3 regions of the Halomonas sp. TA22 genome follow, and region 1 is predicted to be linked to each of the others. Evidence: predicted binding sites of a transcription regulator. Region 1 holds the regulator's gene; each other region holds the start of a gene.
The links. Region 1 encodes sigma-54, which starts transcription at its own class of promoters, with help from an activator protein. Its sites were predicted from a motif close to TGGCACNNNNNTTGCTNT; they were not measured.
Positions count from the first base shown of each region.

Region 2: a site for sigma-54 is predicted at 3,418-3,435, ahead of HJD22_RS04975 (circularly permuted type 2 ATP-grasp protein). Genes of this name have one in related genera too.
Region 3: a site for sigma-54 is predicted at 2,591-2,608, ahead of glnA (glutamate--ammonia ligase). Genes of this name have one in related genera too.

Region 1 is NZ_CP053108.1:3,358,263-3,363,912, reverse strand. It holds gene HJD22_RS15945 (KpsF/GutQ family sugar-phosphate isomerase) at 1-152, shown strand, start outside; gene HJD22_RS15940 (HAD family hydrolase) at 161-718, shown strand; gene lptC (LPS export ABC transporter periplasmic protein LptC) at 724-1,320, shown strand; gene lptA (lipopolysaccharide transport periplasmic protein LptA) at 1,380-1,847, shown strand; gene lptB (LPS export ABC transporter ATP-binding protein) at 1,868-2,593, shown strand; gene HJD22_RS15920 (RNA polymerase factor sigma-54) at 2,787-4,208, shown strand; gene raiA (ribosome-associated translation inhibitor RaiA) at 4,378-4,686, shown strand; gene HJD22_RS15910 (PTS sugar transporter subunit IIA) at 4,694-5,182, shown strand; gene rapZ (RNase adapter RapZ) at 5,259-5,650, shown strand, end outside.
Region 2 is NZ_CP053108.1:1,060,154-1,065,803, reverse strand. It holds gene HJD22_RS04985 (putative zinc-binding metallopeptidase) at 1-841, shown strand, start outside; gene HJD22_RS04980 (alpha-E domain-containing protein) at 851-1,846, opposite strand; gene HJD22_RS04975 (circularly permuted type 2 ATP-grasp protein) at 1,851-3,305, opposite strand; gene HJD22_RS04970 (DUF2126 domain-containing protein) at 3,774-5,650, shown strand, end outside.
Region 3 is NZ_CP053108.1:48,632-54,281, forward strand. It holds gene glnL (nitrogen regulation protein NR(II)) at 1-71, opposite strand, end outside; gene HJD22_RS00250 (DUF4124 domain-containing protein) at 311-895, opposite strand; gene glnA (glutamate--ammonia ligase) at 1,054-2,460, opposite strand; gene HJD22_RS00260 (hypothetical protein) at 3,046-3,597, shown strand; gene HJD22_RS00265 (polysaccharide deacetylase family protein) at 3,703-4,710, shown strand; gene HJD22_RS00270 (hypothetical protein) at 4,898-5,347, shown strand; gene HJD22_RS00275 (tripartite tricarboxylate transporter permease) at 5,349-5,650, shown strand, end outside.

The sequences.
Region 1 (5,650 bases):
CCGGCAAGCGCATTGGCGCCGACATGCTGGCCGCCGAGGCCGTGCGTATCATGGAAGACAACCGCATCACCGCGCTGGCCGTCGTGGATGATGATAGCCGTCCGGTGGGCGCACTACATATGCATGACCTGCTGATCAGCGGCGTCATCTAGGAGAGCTCATGACCATTACCGCACCTTCACTCCCCCCCAACCTGATTCAGCAAGCCCGCCAGGTACGCCTGTTGGCGCTGGATGTGGATGGTATATTCACCGATGGACGCCTCTATTTTGTCGAAGATGGCAGCGAAATCAAGGCCTTCCATACCCAGGATGGGCTAGGCATCAAACTGCTGGGCCAGGCTGGTCTGAGCATCGCACTGGTGACCGGCCGCGATTCGCCGATCGTCAGCCGCCGCGCCGCCGCCCTTGGTATAGAACATGTGAAGCAGGGGCGTGACGACAAGCTCGAAGTGCTGCGCGAGCTGACCCAAGAGCTCGGCCTCGACTTCTCTCAGGTCGCCTACGCTGGCGATGATCTTACCGATTTGTCGGCGATCAAGCGCGCCGGGCTCGGCATCAGCGTGCCCAACGCACCGGCCTATGTGCGCGAGCACGCCGACTGGGTGACTACCCAGACGGGCGGGCATGGTGCAGTGCGGGAAATCTGCGATGTACTTCTTCAGGCCCAGGGCCATTGGGGCGCTGTCGTCGACACCTATCTACACGGCAAGCGTTGAGCTCTATGCCCTTGCGTCCACGCTTCCCGCGCCCCTCGTCGAAACTCTGGCTGGTACTGGTCCTGCTGATAGTGGGGGGCATCCTGGCGCTGCTCGATCAGCGCGACACCTTCGGCCCCGGCCCGGTGCCGCGTGACGATGCCGGCGAGCCGGACTACTACCTTGAAAATGCCACCCTCACCCGCTTCGACGAGCGTGGCGCTCCGCACCAGCGCCTCGACAGCCCGCGCCTCTCGCATACGCCACATGACGACGTGACACGCGCCCAGACACCGGTCGCACGAATTTTCGATCGTCAGGGCCGCACCTGGTTCGGCTACGGCGATGTAGGCATTCTCGGTCCCGGCGGGGATCTCTTGACCCTGGAGGGCAATGCCAGGCTCAATGCTCCCGAAGAAGGATGGCAGCTGGATACCGACATCCTGCATGTCGATACCGTAAACGGGCATGCCTGGAGCGACACCCCGGCACTTCTGCAGCAACCACCCCAGTGGATGCGAGGTGAGCGCTTCGATGCCTGGCTCAACCTGGACCGTGCACGCCTGACCGACGAGGTCCAAGGCTTCCATCCTCCCGAAGGCTATGAGGAACCAGCACCATGAGAGACACTCCCACCCCGACATCTCGCCTCATGGCCTGCATGATGGGTGCTTGCCTGACAATGCTGGCCGCCCTTCCGGCGTTCGCGCTCGAGAGCGATGCTCAGCAGCCCATCGAAGTGGCCGCGGATCGCCTTGATCTCGACGATCGCGCCGGCACCGCCATCTATACCGGCGATGTCGAGATTCGCCAAGGTAGCATGCAGCTCACCGGCAATCGCGTCGAAATCCTGCGCAATGACGCAGGCGAAGTGTCGCGCCTGACCGCTACCGGCGAGCGCGCCTACATCGAGCAGCAGCCGGCCCCGGACGAACCCGTGGTACGCGGATGGGGTCGCACCATCGTCTACCATGCCGCACAGCGCCGCGTGGAGCTGATCGATCGCGCCGAACTGCACCAGGCGCGAGACACCTTCGATGGCGGTTATGTGGAGTATTTTCTCGACCGTCGCGTGGTTCAGGCACGCGCCGACGTCGAGGGCAGCGAGCGCCAGCGCGTGCGCATGACCCTCAATCCCGAGCAGAACTAACTTCTGATCCAAGGCAGCCCATGAAGACCCTTCGTGCCCGGAACCTGGCCAAGAGCTACAAGCGTCGCCGTGTCGTCCATGACATCAGCCTCTCCATCGAACAGGGCAGCATCGTCGGGCTGCTCGGGCCGAATGGTGCCGGCAAGACCACCTCGTTCTACATGATCGTCGGCCTGGTGCGCGCCGATGCGGGCGAAGTACACATCGACGACCTCGACCTGACCAAGGCGGCCATGCATCGCCGCGCCCAGGCGGGCATTGGCTATCTTCCCCAGGAGGCCTCGGTATTTCGCAAGCTCAGCGTGGCTGACAACATCATGGCGATCCTCGAGACGCGCGAGGATCTCGATCGCGAGGGTCGCCACGCAAGTCTCGAGCAGTTGCTGGAAGATTTTCATATCACCCATATCCGCGACAACCTGGGCATGAGTCTCTCCGGGGGAGAACGTCGACGTGTCGAGATCGCTCGCGCCCTGGCAACGGAGCCCGCCTTCATCTTGCTCGATGAGCCGTTCGCCGGGGTCGACCCGATCTCGGTAGGCGAGATCAAGGGCGTCATCAGACAGCTCAAGCGTCGTGAAATCGGCGTCCTGATCACCGATCACAACGTGCGCGAAACCCTGGACATCTGCGACCGAGCCTATATCGTCGGTGACGGTCAGATCATCGCCGAGGGCAATGCCGAAGCGATTCTCACCAACCAACGGGTACGCGAAGTCTATCTCGGGGAAGACTTCCGACTCTAGGTTCAAGAGCCTTCGGCACGCCGCCACTGCTCGGCGGCCGCCATCAACCGCATGAAAACTTTCTACGCTGCCCAATCTGGCATGGTACTTGCGCATGGCATGTTTCTTGCTCAGTTTTCACGCAATTGAGTCTTGCAAGGGATTGCGGCGCGAGCTAACGTGTCGTCTCATTTGTCAGTGAACACCCCTTGCCATGGCCATGAAACCCTCGTTGCAACTCCGTGTCGGCGCGCACCTGACCATGACGCCGCAGCTCCAACAGGCCATCGCCCTTTTGCAGCTGTCGACACTCGACCTGCGCCAGGAGATTCAACAGGCGCTTGAAGCCAACCCCATGCTAGAGCTGGACGACGGCTTCGGCGAGCAGGAGGTCGCCGAAGCGCGTGAAGAGGAGTGGAACAGCGAAATTCCCGAGGAGCTCTCTACTGACAGCGACTGGTCGGACACCTACCAGGACATGGCGCCCAGTGGAAGCAGCTCGGGCGAGGGGCCGGATTTCGAGCGCAACGCTAGTGGCGAGAGCCTCCACGACCACCTCGCCTGGCAGTTGGCGATGACCGATCTCAGCGAGCGCGAACGCATCATCGCCGAGAGCCTGATCGATGCCGTCGATGACAATGGTTATCTCAACGGCGCTCTCGACGAGCTGTGCGCCGGCCTTCGCGACCAGGGGCTGGCCGGACTCAAGAGCACCGAGGTAGAGCAGGTGCTGATGCGCCTGCAGCAGTTCGAGCCCACCGGCGTATGCGCCCGAGAGCTGCGCGAGTGTCTGCTCCTCCAGCTCGGCGTGCTGCCCGAGGAGACACCACTGCTGCCCCAGGCGAAACGTCTTGTCAGACAGTTCCTCGAAGCGCTTGGCAATGACGATCGCAAACTACTGAAGCGGCGTCTGCGCCTCGAGGACGAGGAACTCGACCGGGTCATCGCCCTGATTCGCTCACTCGATCCCCGCCCCGGCCAGGCCTTCGGCGAAAGCGACAACGACTATGTCATTCCCGACCTGATCGCCCGCCATGGCCGTGAAGGCTGGCGCATCGAGCTCAATCCCGACGCCCTGCCGCGTATGCGCATCCAACCCGACTATGCCGCCCTGATCAAGCGCGCCGACAAGAGCGATGACAATACCTTCATGAAGCAGCACCTGCAGGAGGCGCGCTGGCTGATCAAGAGTCTCTCGAGTCGCAATGACACCCTGCTGCGCGTAGGCCGGGAGATCATGGCGCGTCAGATCGATTTTCTCGAAAAGGGCGAAGAGTCGATGAAGCCATTGATACTGGCCGATATCGCCCAAGCCGTGGAGATGCACGAATCGACGATCTCGCGAGTGACGACGCAGAAGTACATTCATACGCCCCGTGGCGTCTTCGAGCTCAAGTACTTCTTCTCAAGCCATGTCGGCGGTACTGGCGACAGCGGCGATGCCCATTCGAGCACAGCGATCCGCGCGCGCCTGAAGAAACTGATTGGCGAGGAGCCAGCGCGCAAGCCGCTCTCCGACAGCAAGCTCGTCGAACTCCTCGAAGCGAGCGGCATCAAGGTGGCCAGGCGGACCGTAGCCAAGTACCGCGAAGCGATGGGCATCCCCCCCTCCAGCGAACGCAAGAGACTCTCCTGAAATCCATGTCTCAAAGCGCGTATCAATGGACGTTAACTCCTAATACATTGAAATAAATAAGCTAAAATAATGAAGGGGCATCCATGTCAAATCCTCGGATGCCTAGGGGTATGCAATAGGGCAAAAAGGGTTACAATCGAACTGCAACCCGCCGCAACAGGAGAGTGTCATGCAAGTGAATATCGCCGGGCACCATGTGGAACTGACCGATGCACTGCGCGCTTACATCAACGAGAAGCTTGCTCGACTCGAACGCCACTATGACAACATTACCTCGGTCCAGGTTACACTCTCCATCGAGAGGGAGCGCCAGCAGGCAGCCAGCACTCTGCACGCCGCGGGTGCAGACATTCATGCCGATGCCGAGGATGGCGACATGTACGCTGCCATAGACGCCCTTGCCGATAAACTCGATCGCCAGTTGGTCAAACACAAGGAAAAGGCACAGGCACGCGCCCAGGGCGTCGGTGCCCGCTGAGCTACCCATGACGTTGCAAACCATCCTACCCCCTGAGCGTACGCTGTATGGTGTCGCCGGGGGGAGCAAGAAGCGAGTGCTGGAATTTTTCAGCACCTTCATCGCCCAGAACACACCAAGTCTCGATAGCCAGGAAGTCTTCAGTCGGCTTATTGGACGTGAACGCCTAGGCAGTACCGGCATCGGCAACGGTGTTGCTATTCCTCATGCCCGCAGCCCTCACTGCAAGGCCCCCTTGGCGGGTTTTCTCAAGCTCAGTGAGGCGGTGGATTTCGATGCCATCGATGGCGAGCCTGTCGATCTGGTCTTCGTACTGCTGGTACCGGAAGAGGCTGACGATACGCACCTGGCGCTCCTGGCCCAGGTCGCCGGCGTGATGAACGACAGCGATACTCGTCATCGATTGCGCAAGAGCGACAGCCAGCGACAGCTTTACGATACGCTCATGGAAGCCATTGCCAAGCTGCGCAACGACGGCTCTAGCGCTCAGCACTGAACTCACTCTATGTCCAACTGTCGATCATGGCCGCTCCAGCGTGAGCGGCCGTTCGGACCGCTCATAGGAGATCCGCATGCAGCTCGTCGTCATCAGTGGGCGTTCTGGATCGGGCAAATCGATCGCGCTGCAGGCGCTCGAGGATCTCGGCTTCTACGCAATCGATAACCTGCCGGCCATGCTGCTCGGCGCCCTGGTCGACGAGCTACAGAACGGGCCATCGCCCCACTCATCGATCGCCGTGAGCATCGATGCCCGCAACCTGCCTGCCGCCCTGGAGCGTTTCCCGAGCCTGCTCGACGATGTGCGAAAGCGTGGCGTGGCTTGCCAAGTGGTCTATATCACCACCGACCCCAAGATATTGCTGGAGCGTTACTCCGCCACCCGGCGCCGGCATCCGCTGACCCGTGAAAGCGAGATGACCCTGGCCGAGGCGATCGACTCGGAAGAGACGGCACTTGCCGACAT
Region 2 (5,650 bases), 1.4 Mb from region 1:
GGAGATGAACGGTAAGCACGAAGCCGATCTGCTGTGCGACTGCTGTCGCCACAACAAGGTGATTCCCGACCTCTCCATCGAGGGGCACCGCGAGCGCTGGGCGGTGCTGGAGAGCGCCAAGCGTCGCTTGATCTATCTGCTCGACCTGATTGAGCTTCCTCGCGGTATCGAGGGGGAGGGGGTCGAGCCGCCACTCTACTTCTCGTTCATGGCCGATTCGCTCCCCGATGCCGGGCTATGGCGACCGGTGGGCCGGAACACGGTCTATACTGGCCATGCCAACGGGCATATCACGATCAACCTCAAGGAGGCCGACGACGCCGAGCGGGAGCGCCTGCGCGTCGACATGAACGAGTCGCACCGCACGTTGATCGGCCATTTCCGCCATGAGATCGGCCACTACTACTGGGATGTGCTGGTCAAGGGGCGCGATGAAGCGGCTTGCCTCAAGGTGTTCGGCGATCATGACAACCCGAGCTATGCCGAGGCCATCGAGCACTACTATGCGCAGGGAGCGCCCGAGGACTGGGCTGAGCGGCATGTCTCCGCCTACGCCACCATGCACCCTTGGGAGGATTTCGCCGAGACCTTCGCCTTCTACCTCGATATCGTCGCCGTACTCGATACCGCCCGCGACATGGGGCTTGCACGCATTCGCTACGACACCAGCCTCGACGGCATGCTGTTCGCGTTCCAGCAGGTGGGGCTTGCCATGAACGAGATGAACCGTGAGATGGGGCTGCTCGACCTGGTGCCCGAAGTGATCACGCCGCCAATCCGCGACAAGCTTGCCTATATCGACACGCTGGTGACGCGCCAGCGTTCGTCACGCCGTTCTTGAGGCCTTGGCTCAGTCATCCTCCTCATTCTCGTTCTGGTGTGCCTGGATCTGGTGCGGCAATGGCGACTCCTCCAGATGGGGGAAGTAGCTTGCCGCAATGACATCGTGCAAGCGACTGAAACCGATCTGCAGTTCGTCGATGAAGCGGTGCAGCTCATCCGGAGAGTTGGCCAGGGCTTGTATATCGGCCTCGGCGACCTCGGCGCGCACCAGGGTGGCGGTGGCCAGGGCGCGGTCGTGGTGGGGCAGGGTTTCCAGCTCCCAGGCGAGCTCCTGCAGGCCGCGGGAGACCGAACGCGGCAAGTAGCGGTCCTGCAGCAGAAAGCGCAGGACGTCGGGCCCGCGCACCCGTACGCGAACGTTCTGGCGATACATCTGATAGGCCGTCAGCGACTTGAGCACGCTCATCCACTGCAGATTCTCGAAGGGCAGCAGGTCATCGGGATTCTTCGGCAGCAGGTTGGCCGAGCGTACATCGAGAATGCGCGTGGTCATGTCGGCGCGCTCCAGGTGCCGGCCCATCTCGATGAAGGTACGCGCCAGATCGTGGCTCATGGTGCCCTCGATAAGACCGGTCAGCGTCTGGCAACCACGGATCACATTCTTGAGAAAGGCGTCGCGTCGCCTTGGCTTGAGCCCACTCTCGGCTTGCTCGCTGATTGTCATGTAGAGCTGATTGATCTGTTCCCAGATCTCGCGGGGCACCACGTCGCGGGTAGTGCGCAGGTTCTCGCGGGCATTGCCCAGCGCGGAGAGGATCGAACCGCCGTAGCTGCGCTCGGCACATAGGAAGTGCAGCACGTTGCGTTCGTCGCGGGTGGTGTGCAGCCCGTCGTATATCTCGGCGCTGCCGGTGATGTCGATGAGCGTCGACCAGCCCAGCGATACCTCGCGGGGCAGATCGAGCAGTAGGTGGCTGCTGACGCTGATCAGGCGGGCGGTATCCTCGGCGCGCTCGATATAGCGCGCCATCCAGTACAGGTTCTCGGCGACTCTCGACAGCATGGCCTTACTCCCCCTCGGTCTCGACGATCCAGGTATCCTTGCTACCTCCCCCCTGGGAGGAGTTGACCACCAGCGAGCCCTTGACCAGCGCCACTCGTGTCAACCCGCCCATGGTCACATGGGGCTCCGGTCCGGAAAGAATGAAGGGGCGCAGATCGATATGCCGTGGCTCGGGGCTTCCATCGCAGAGCGTCGGCGTAGTGGAGAGCGCCAGGGTGGGTTGGGCCATGTAGTTGCGCGGGTCCGCCTTGATGCGTTCGGCAAACTCCTCGCGCTCGGCGGGGGTGGCGCGTGGTCCGATCAGCATGCCGTAACCGCCGGATTCGTTGGCCGGCTTGACCACCAGCTCATCGAGGTGATCGAGCACGTAACGCCGGTCCTCCTCGAACATGCACAGATGGCTGGGGACGTTGGGCAGCAGCGGCTCCTGGTCGAGGTAGTAGCGGATCAGTGCCGGGACGAAGGCGTAGACCACCTTGTCGTCGGCGACTCCGGCGCCCGGTGCATTGGCCAGTGCCACCTTGCCGTTGCGCCAGGCGCGCATCAGGCCGGGAACACCGAGCACCGAATCCTTGTTGAACGCTTCAGGGTCGAGAAACAGGTCGTCGACGCGCCGGTAGATGACATCGACACGACTCAGCCCCTCGACGGTGCGCATGTAGACGATATCGTCGTCGTCCACCATCAGGTCGGGACCCTGCACCAGCTCGATACCCATCTGCTGGGCGAGGTAGGCATGCTCGTAGTAGGCGGAGTTATAGATGCCGGGAGTGAGCAATACCACCCTGGGCTCGTCACCGGAGCGTGGCGACATGCTGGCTAGCATGTCGTAGAGGTGCGGCACGTAGTCGTCCACCGGCAGGATGCGTCCGGTGGCGAACAGCTCGGGCAGCACGCGCTTGGTGACGTTGCGATTCTCGAGCATGTAGGAGACGCCGGAGGGAATGCGCAGGTTGTCCTCGAGCACATAGAGGGTGCCATCCTTGTCGCGCACCAGGTCGGAGCCGCAGACATGCGCCCATATGCGGTGGGGAGGAGAAATACCCACGCACTGGGGGCGGAAATTGACCGACTGCGCCAATACCTCGGCGGGCAGCACGCCATCCTTCACCACCTTCTGATCGTGGTAGAGGTCGTCGATGAACAGATTGAGTGCCTCGACGCGCTGCTTGAGCCCTGCCTCGGTTCGCCGCCACTCGCTGGCGGGAATGATCCTCGGCACGATATCGAAGGGCCAGGCGCGGTCGATCATGCTGCCCTCGGAGTAGACAGTGAAGGTAATGCCCATGGTGCGGATAGCGATCTCTGCCGCCGTCTTGCGCTCGGCGAGCTCCTCCGAGTCGAATCCCGCCAGCACTTCGCACAACATCCTGGCGGCATCCCGCGGTATGCCAGGTGACACCATCAGCTCGTCGTAAAAGTCATCGCAGCGATACTGCTTCCAATCCACCTGGCGCATCGGCGTCTCCCTGTGACCGGCTCGGGCCGGACTCGTCTTGATTGAGCATAGTCAGGATGGAGCGTGGCTGCTCACCGTCGGTAACCAAAGTTTTCGATTTGCAACCATCTACTGTGCAAGCGCTGTACCAGAACCCCGCGATAGGGCGCGCTTGCCACTCACTGGACACAAATTGCCAGGCAAGCTCACCTTGACACGGCACTGATTCGCTATCGCCTGCCCCTGCGTGGTGCATGCCGCTGAGATGGCAAGAAGTAGCGAGATGGTATGGTGCAAATCGGCGCGATAGACGAGCGGCGCGAGTGAGCCCTGAGCGTCCAAGCCGGTAAAAAAGACTGTCGGCTGACGAAAATGGAACGATACTTGCCTCGTGATGAGTCTCCTTGCGCGACTGGTGCGATCGGGTTGCCACGAGAATCGGGTGCCGGCAAGGCTTGCCGGTGATCAAAGCATGCCACCGAGGCCCCTATGACCATACGCGTCGCCTTGAAGCACCGTACCTCCTATCGCTTCGACCGCCCCGTCGGCCTGTCGCCGCACATGATACGGCTGCGCCCGGCGCCGCACAGCCGCACCACCATCGACGCCTACTCGCTCAAGGTGTCGGGTGGGCCGCACTTCCTCAACTGGCAGCAGGACCCGTTCGGCAACTTCATCGCCCGGGTGGTGTTCCCGGAAAAGCTCTCCCAGCTCGAGGTCGAGGTCGAGGTCATCGCGCCGATGACGGTGATCAACCCCTTCGATTTCTTCATCGAGGAGGAGGCGGAGCAGTTCCCATTTGTCTATTCGGATTCGCTGCGCAAGGAGCTGCAGCCCTACCTCGAGGTACACGAACAGGGGGCGCTGCTGCAGGGCTGGCTTGCCGAGGTAACGCGCGACCCCGTCCCGACGGTGAGTTTTCTGGTTGAGTTAAATCAGCGGCTGCAGCGAGACATCGCCTACCTGGTACGCATGGAGGCCGGCGTGCAGAGCTGCGAGGAGACGCTTGCCAACGCCAGAGGCTCGTGCCGCGACAGTGCCTGGCTGCTGGTGCAGATCCTGCGCCACCTGGGGCTGGCCTCGCGCTTCGTCTCCGGCTATCTGATTCAGCTGGCACCGGATGTGAAGGCACTGGATGGCCCCTCGGGGCCGGAAAATGACTTCACCGATCTGCACGCCTGGACCGAAGTCTACCTGCCGGGTGCCGGTTGGATCGGCCTTGATCCGACCTCCGGCATGCTGGCCGGCGAAGGGCATATCCCGCTGGCAGCCACGCCGTCGCCGGGAAGTGCCGCGCCGATCACGGGCACGTCAGAGAAGTGCGAGGTGCAGTTCGATGTCGAGATGCAGGTGACGCGCATTCACGAGACGCCCCGTGTCACGCAACCCTATAGCGACGCCCAATGGGCCGCGATCGACGTCCTCGGCCTCCAGGTCGATCAAGTGCTGGCGGCAGGAGATGTGCGCTTGACGCTGGGCGGCGAGCCGACCTTCGTCTCCATCGACGACATGGATGGTGCCGAATGGACGGTTGCAGCCCTCGGCTCCACCAAGCGCAAGCTGGCCGGAGAATTGCTTGAGCGCTTGCGCGGCCACTTCGCGCCAGGCGGGGTGCTGCAGTATCAGCAGGGCAAATGGTATCCCGGCGAGCCGCTACCGCGCTGGGCACTGGCCTGCTACTGGCGCAAGGATGGCGTGCCGCTGTGGCGCGAGGGACGCTGGCTCGCCGACGATCGCAACGCCCCCGGCCATGGCGAGCGTGAGGCGCTGCAGTTCTCCGAGGCGTTGGTTAGGCGCCTCGGTGTCGATGCCGGCCATCTGGTGCCGGCCTACGAGGATGCCTACTACTACCTGTGGCGCGAGGGCACTCTGCCGGCCAACGTCGACCCGCGTAAGGCCGATCTGAACGACGATGCCGAGCGGCGCCGCCTGGCGCAGCTGCTGGAGCGCGGCCTAGGCGCGGTGGTGGGCTATGCGCTGCCGCTACGACATGCCAGAGGTCGCGAGCACCGCTGGGAGAGCGGGGCCTGGCCGCTCAAGCGTGAACATCTCTATCTGGTTCCCGGTGACTCGCCGATGGGGCTGCGCCTGCCGCTGGCGGCGCTGCCCTGGATCGAGCGGTCCGAGCCGGTGATCCCCGAATCGCTGTTCGCGCCTCGTGCGGCGTTGGGCGATGTGCATGGCGAGGTGGCGCGACGCTACAGCGAAATGCAGACCGCCCTTGGCGAGGAGGCCCATGGCCTGCACCATCTCTCGCCCGGGCAGAACGTGCAGGAGCAGCCGAACGCCGAGCAGGACAGCCATGACGAGGTAATCCACACCAGCCTGTGCGTCGAGGCGCGCGAAGGGCGGCTATTCGTGTTCCT
Region 3 (5,650 bases), 420 kb from region 1:
CACCTCAAACGCAGGGTACCGTCGAGCAGCAGCACCGCCGTGGTCAGATGTTCCAGCAATCGTTGATACATGGTGCAGCCCACACTCGCGATTTTCACTATTCATGTGCAAGAAGCGCGCCAAGCGGCTCAATGCGTGGCACTGACGTTCCAGGGGGGTGCAGAAACCCTGAACGCACTATTTTGGTGCTTAAGCGGGGAGAAGGGCAATCATTGGAGTGCAAATGTGACTTCATCACCGTCATTACATCGCCGAGGTTCAGTGCCAAGAAGCGAGGTCAATGAAGTGGGCGAAGACAACAGGGGAGAGGCTAGTTGGGGTTATTGGGGTTATTGGGGTTCTGCGGCAGGTTGACGCTGGCACGCTGCACGTAGAGGGTCACGGGCGCACTGCGATGGCGCACCTGGCCGCGACCATCAAGTAGTTCAGCCTCGAGAATGTGCTCGCCACGATCCAGATTGGTGAGCATGAAGACATCGCTATGTAGTGCCGATTGGCTCACCTGATCGTTCACCAGCAGCCGGATCTGATGATCGTCGCGTAGCGCAGGCTCGATACCCACTTGCACCTGGACGTTACCAGCATGCCCGGTCTGCAGCGTCTCTTCGTTGCGGGGAGTCACGATACGAAAGCTGGAGTATGGCATGAATGGGGCCGATACCGCGCCCTGCCGAGAGGCGGCGGGCGCCTGTAGCTGTGCCGGCGCTGGACGCAATTCCGGCTGGCGTGTCGGGATCACCGTCAGCGGATTGAGCTCGATGCGCTCGCCACCTTGCCTGGGCTGGTCGCTGAAGATCACGTTACCCTGGGCATCGGTGGAGCGATAGATGGACGTCGCCTGAGATACCACCGGGCAGATCAGCATCACGAGTATCACGAGCATACGTATCGACATCACCGCTCCTTGCGGAAAGGCCATGGAAAAGGCGGCATGAGCGCCAGGCAAGAACAGATATGGCCATGTGTCATATCAAGATGAATAGTGACACGCAAAAAAGGGTTCCGCCATGGCGGAACCCTTTGCTACTGCCGTCTCGTACTGGCTGCGACGTATCAGCAGCTGTAGTACATGTCGAACTCGATGGGGTGGGTGGTCATGCGCATGCGCTCCACGTCCTCGCCCTTGAGCTCGATGTAGGCATCGATCATGTCGTCGGTGAACACGCCACCCTCGGTGAGGAAGGCACGATCCTTGTCCAGTGCATCCAGCGCCTGGTCGAGGCTGACGGCCACGGTCGGCACCTTCTTGCCCTCTTCCGGCGGCAGGTCATAGAGGTTCTTGTCCATGGCATCGCCAGGATGAATCTTGTTCTTGATGCCGTCGATACCGGCCATCAACATCGCCGAGAATGCCAGGTAGGGATTGGCGGTCGGATCGGGGAAGCGACACTCGACACGCTTGCCCTTGGGGCTCGCGGTGTAAGGGATACGGATGGAGGCGGAGCGGTTACGCGCACTGTAGGCGAGCATGACCGGCGCTTCGAAGCCTGGCACCAGACGCTTGTAGGAGTTGGTAGAAGCGTTGGTGAAGGCGTTCAGGGCACGTGCATGCTTGATGATGCCGCCGATATAGTAGAGCGCCATTTCCGACAGGCCCGCGTACTGGTCGCCGGCGAACTGGTTGGCACCATCCTTCCAGAACGACTGGTGTACGTGCATACCGGAACCGTTGTCACCCACCAGCGGCTTGGGCATGAAGGTCGCAGTCTTGCCGTAGGCATGAGCCACGTTGTGGATGACGTACTTCATTTCCTGAACTTCGTCGGCCTTCTTCACCAGGGTGTTGAACTTGACGCCGATCTCGTTCTGGCCGGCGTTAGCCACTTCGTGGTGATGCACTTCGACGCTCTGGCCGATCGCTTCCAGGGTGTTGCACATCGCGCTGCGGATGTCATGAAAGCTATCCACTGGCGGAACCGGGAAGTAGCCGCCCTTGACGCGCGGACGGTGGGCCAGGTTGCCTCCTTCGACGGCACGGTCGGTCGACCAGGCACCCTCTTCGGAGGAGATCTTGTACATGGCGCCTTCGATGTCGGCCTTCCAGTGCACTTCGTCGAAGATGAAGAATTCGGGCTCCGGGCCGAAGAAGGCGGTGTCGCCAAGGCCAGTGGACTGCAGATAGGCTTCGGCACGCTTGGCGATGGAGCGAGGATCGCGTTCGTAGCCCTGCATGGTGGCAGGTTCGATGATGTCGCAGCGCAGCACCAAGGTGGCATCTTCGGTGAACGGGTCGAGGAAGGCGGTACCGTCTTCCGGACGCAGGATCATGTCGGACTCGTTGATGCCCTTCCAGCCCTCAATGGAGGAACCATCGAACATCTGACCGTTTTCGAAGAATTCCTCGTCGACAGTGCGAGCCGGAATCGTAACGTGCTGCTCCTTGCCCTTGGTGTCGGTAAAGCGCAGATCAACCCATTTGATGTCGTGTTCTTCAATCAGGGCGAGGGTCTTCTCAGACATGATGTCCTCCACTATATGAGCATTTTGCTCGAATCGTTGGCTTGCGTGTCCAGCACCGTTTTTAGCATGCCCCGGCAACATTGCCCATGGCAGCATTAACGAATGGATACTTTTACACTCTGCACTCTTTAATGCAGACAACGTGCCAAAATGGCGCAAGACCATGGAAACTAAAAGCTAAATATATGAAATATTAATGTTTTTTAGCCATGTCAAGATCGATATAAGTCCATAACCATGCCGCAAAATGGTGCTCACTACCTTCCAAAGCACCTCAAAAGTGCATAAAAAATCATGAATGATCCTTATTGGTGCAAGATTGCCATGTCACTTCTCACTTGAAGCAGCATGGTGCTCCCCATGATTGCCACAGGAGAATCGGACTCAATCGCAGCATGGCTAAAATCATCAATGTAAACCATTGATACTTTGACACACCGAAACGATACTCTTAATTACAAATCGGGAGACCGCTCTGTTTTCCCTCGCTACCCATGCAAGCACTCGTCATCAGACCGACAGGAAATGTAAATGGCCATCGCTTCCAGGTCTTGTGTAGAGCACGACCAAGGGACAAGCGCATCGATGGATGCCTACTTTGTCATTATCGATTCTCACTGGATGGCATCTCGTTTGCCTCGCAGCCTGGCCATGCTGCAAAACGCCACCAGTAGCTATCCAGGCATCATCGAAGTACAAGTCGTCGCCATCAGCGAGAACACTTATCTCTCCTCCCTGAGTCGACGCTACGGCGCTCGCTTTTCCACGATTGCGCTTCCCTCGATAGGCGCACGCAGCAATGAGATCGCTCGGCGCAGCCGAGGACGCCACCTGGTCTTCGCTACCCCCCGCGCCAGGCTGAGCAATGACTGGATCATCAAAGCCGACCAGTGGCTGAGCAAAACTTCCTGGGATGCAGTGATCCTACGCCCGAAGCGGAAGATCGCCACACAAGGCCTGACACGCGGCTTGAGACGACTGTGGCCGATGCCGCCACGCCCCGGCGTGTTGTGTGTCGCTTATGAATGGTTCGAGCGGATCGGCGGCTTTGACCCTGCCCTTGACGATACCGCGCATCAGGATCTCGTGACGCGCCTGCGCGCCTGCCAGGCACGCGTTCTCGAGCTGGAATTATAAATGTCATAAGCCGCTATAATAGGATGGCGCCTTATAAGGAAACACTGGCAAGGAATGCCATCCCGCGGATGCACGAAAGGGGCATGCCCCGGGAAAGGAGGCTTGATGAAAGGAGAGGGATTGGTCAGGGATATCGCGCAACGCCTGCGCGGTCATTGGCGACGCAGCTTGGCGGAGCCGCTCCAGGGCCGCAGCGCCATTCTGGTACTGCATCGTGTGCTGCCTGACGAGGAGGCGGCCCGCTTGCCACACCGGGCCCCTTATTGCCTGGGGCCGGAGAGCTTCCATCATCTGCTGATGAGCCTGGTGGAAGTGTCGCGGATCGTCAGCTTGAACACCGCCCTCAAACCCCATCACGATCCTCAGGCATGTATCGCGCTGACCTTCGACGATGGCTGGCGAGACAATGCCGAGGTTGCCGCCCCGTTACTGGATCACTATGCCCTGCCCGCCAGCATCTTCGTGACCACCGGCCTGCTGGGCCGCCCACGGGGCTTCTGGTGGGAGGTGATCGGCGAGGGTCTTTGGTCACGCCAAAACCCTGAGCGCATTCGTGATGCCTTGGGCGACAATGGCCTGCCGCTGCCACCGATGCCGCCGCCTCACCCCGACCACGCTTACAGCAGTGCGCTGCTTGGGTACATGACGCAACTGCGCCAAGCCGACCCCATCCTGCTCAACCAGGTCGCAGAAACACTTCACGCGCTTCTCGATCAGCCACCTCACGGTCTCGATCCCTTCAGCGTCAGACGCTTGGAAAACGGCGGTCTGATGCGCTTCGGGGCGCATGGGGTATTGCCGGAGTCGCTTGAGCCACTCAGTGATGAACGCATCTGCTGGCATATCCGCCGCTCGAGAGAGGATCTCAAGCGGCTCTGCCACTCTCCTCTGGAGGCATTCGCGTTTCCTGACAGCACGCCTTCGCCTCGCCTCAGACGCCTGGCCCACCGCTGCGGTGTGCAGCTCGCCCTGGCCGGCAGCGGCGGCTGGTTGACTCCCGACCAGGACCCTCTGGCCATTCCGCGCATTCCAATCAGCCAGCCAGTGGCACAAAGCCCTGGGCGGCTCTACGACTGGTTGCTGGGCCGCTGGCAAGCGCCGTCCGCAAACTGACCCCATTCCGTTTAAATTTCGTAGACTCTTCTCCTTGAGGCGACGAAATCATCCCGATAGTTTTGCAGGGCGCTTAACTAAATAACGAATAATTATAGGTGCTCGTGATTCAGCGTCTCAGCCACCCTTCGCCCATGTACTCCTTATCGCTGCGCAGCACCAGCCGACGGATCGGGACAGCCTCAACATGATACGCATGAATTTCTGGTCAGGGTTAGGTGTCAGCCTGCTCGCTCTTGTGCTACTCGCTTGGATAATCCCTCTCTATGGTGGCAGTGGCGCCGCCTTCGGTCTGCCTCCACAGCTGCTCGCCACACTCGGCGCCTGGCTGATGCTCGGTTGCGCGCTTGCACTCACAGTGCTGAGCGGTATTCAGTTACGTCGCTCGCAAGAACCTCTGTTCAACATGCCGGGCGCAGAGCAGCTCTGGCAACTCCTCTGGCCGTTCCTGTACGTGCTGACATTCATCCTGCTGTCGATCCTCCTCCCTCTGACTTACATCGCTCCCCTGCTGATCGGCGCCCTGCTCCTGATCCTTGGCGAGCGACGCTGGTACGTGCTGACGTTGAGCGCCATGTTACCGACGGCGGGACTCTATGTGCTAACCGTCTATCTGATGCGTATCGGGGTGGTGTGAGATGATTGGATTTGATGCGATTCTCAATGCCTTCGTTGCCGCCCTGGGCTTCAATGCCATCATGGTAGTGCTGGGCGGGGTGGTACTGGGCTATTTGGTGGGTGTGATTCCCGGTCTTAACCGCTCGGTGGCGATCGCCATCGCCATCCCGCTGACCTTCTACATGTCCGCCTACGCCGCCATTGCCTTTCTTATCGGTCTCTCCAAGGGAACCGCTGCCGGCAGTGCCGTCTCGGCGATTCTGCTCAACACCCCAGGCGAGGCCTCCTCGGCGGCGACCTGTCTTGATGGCTACCCCATGGC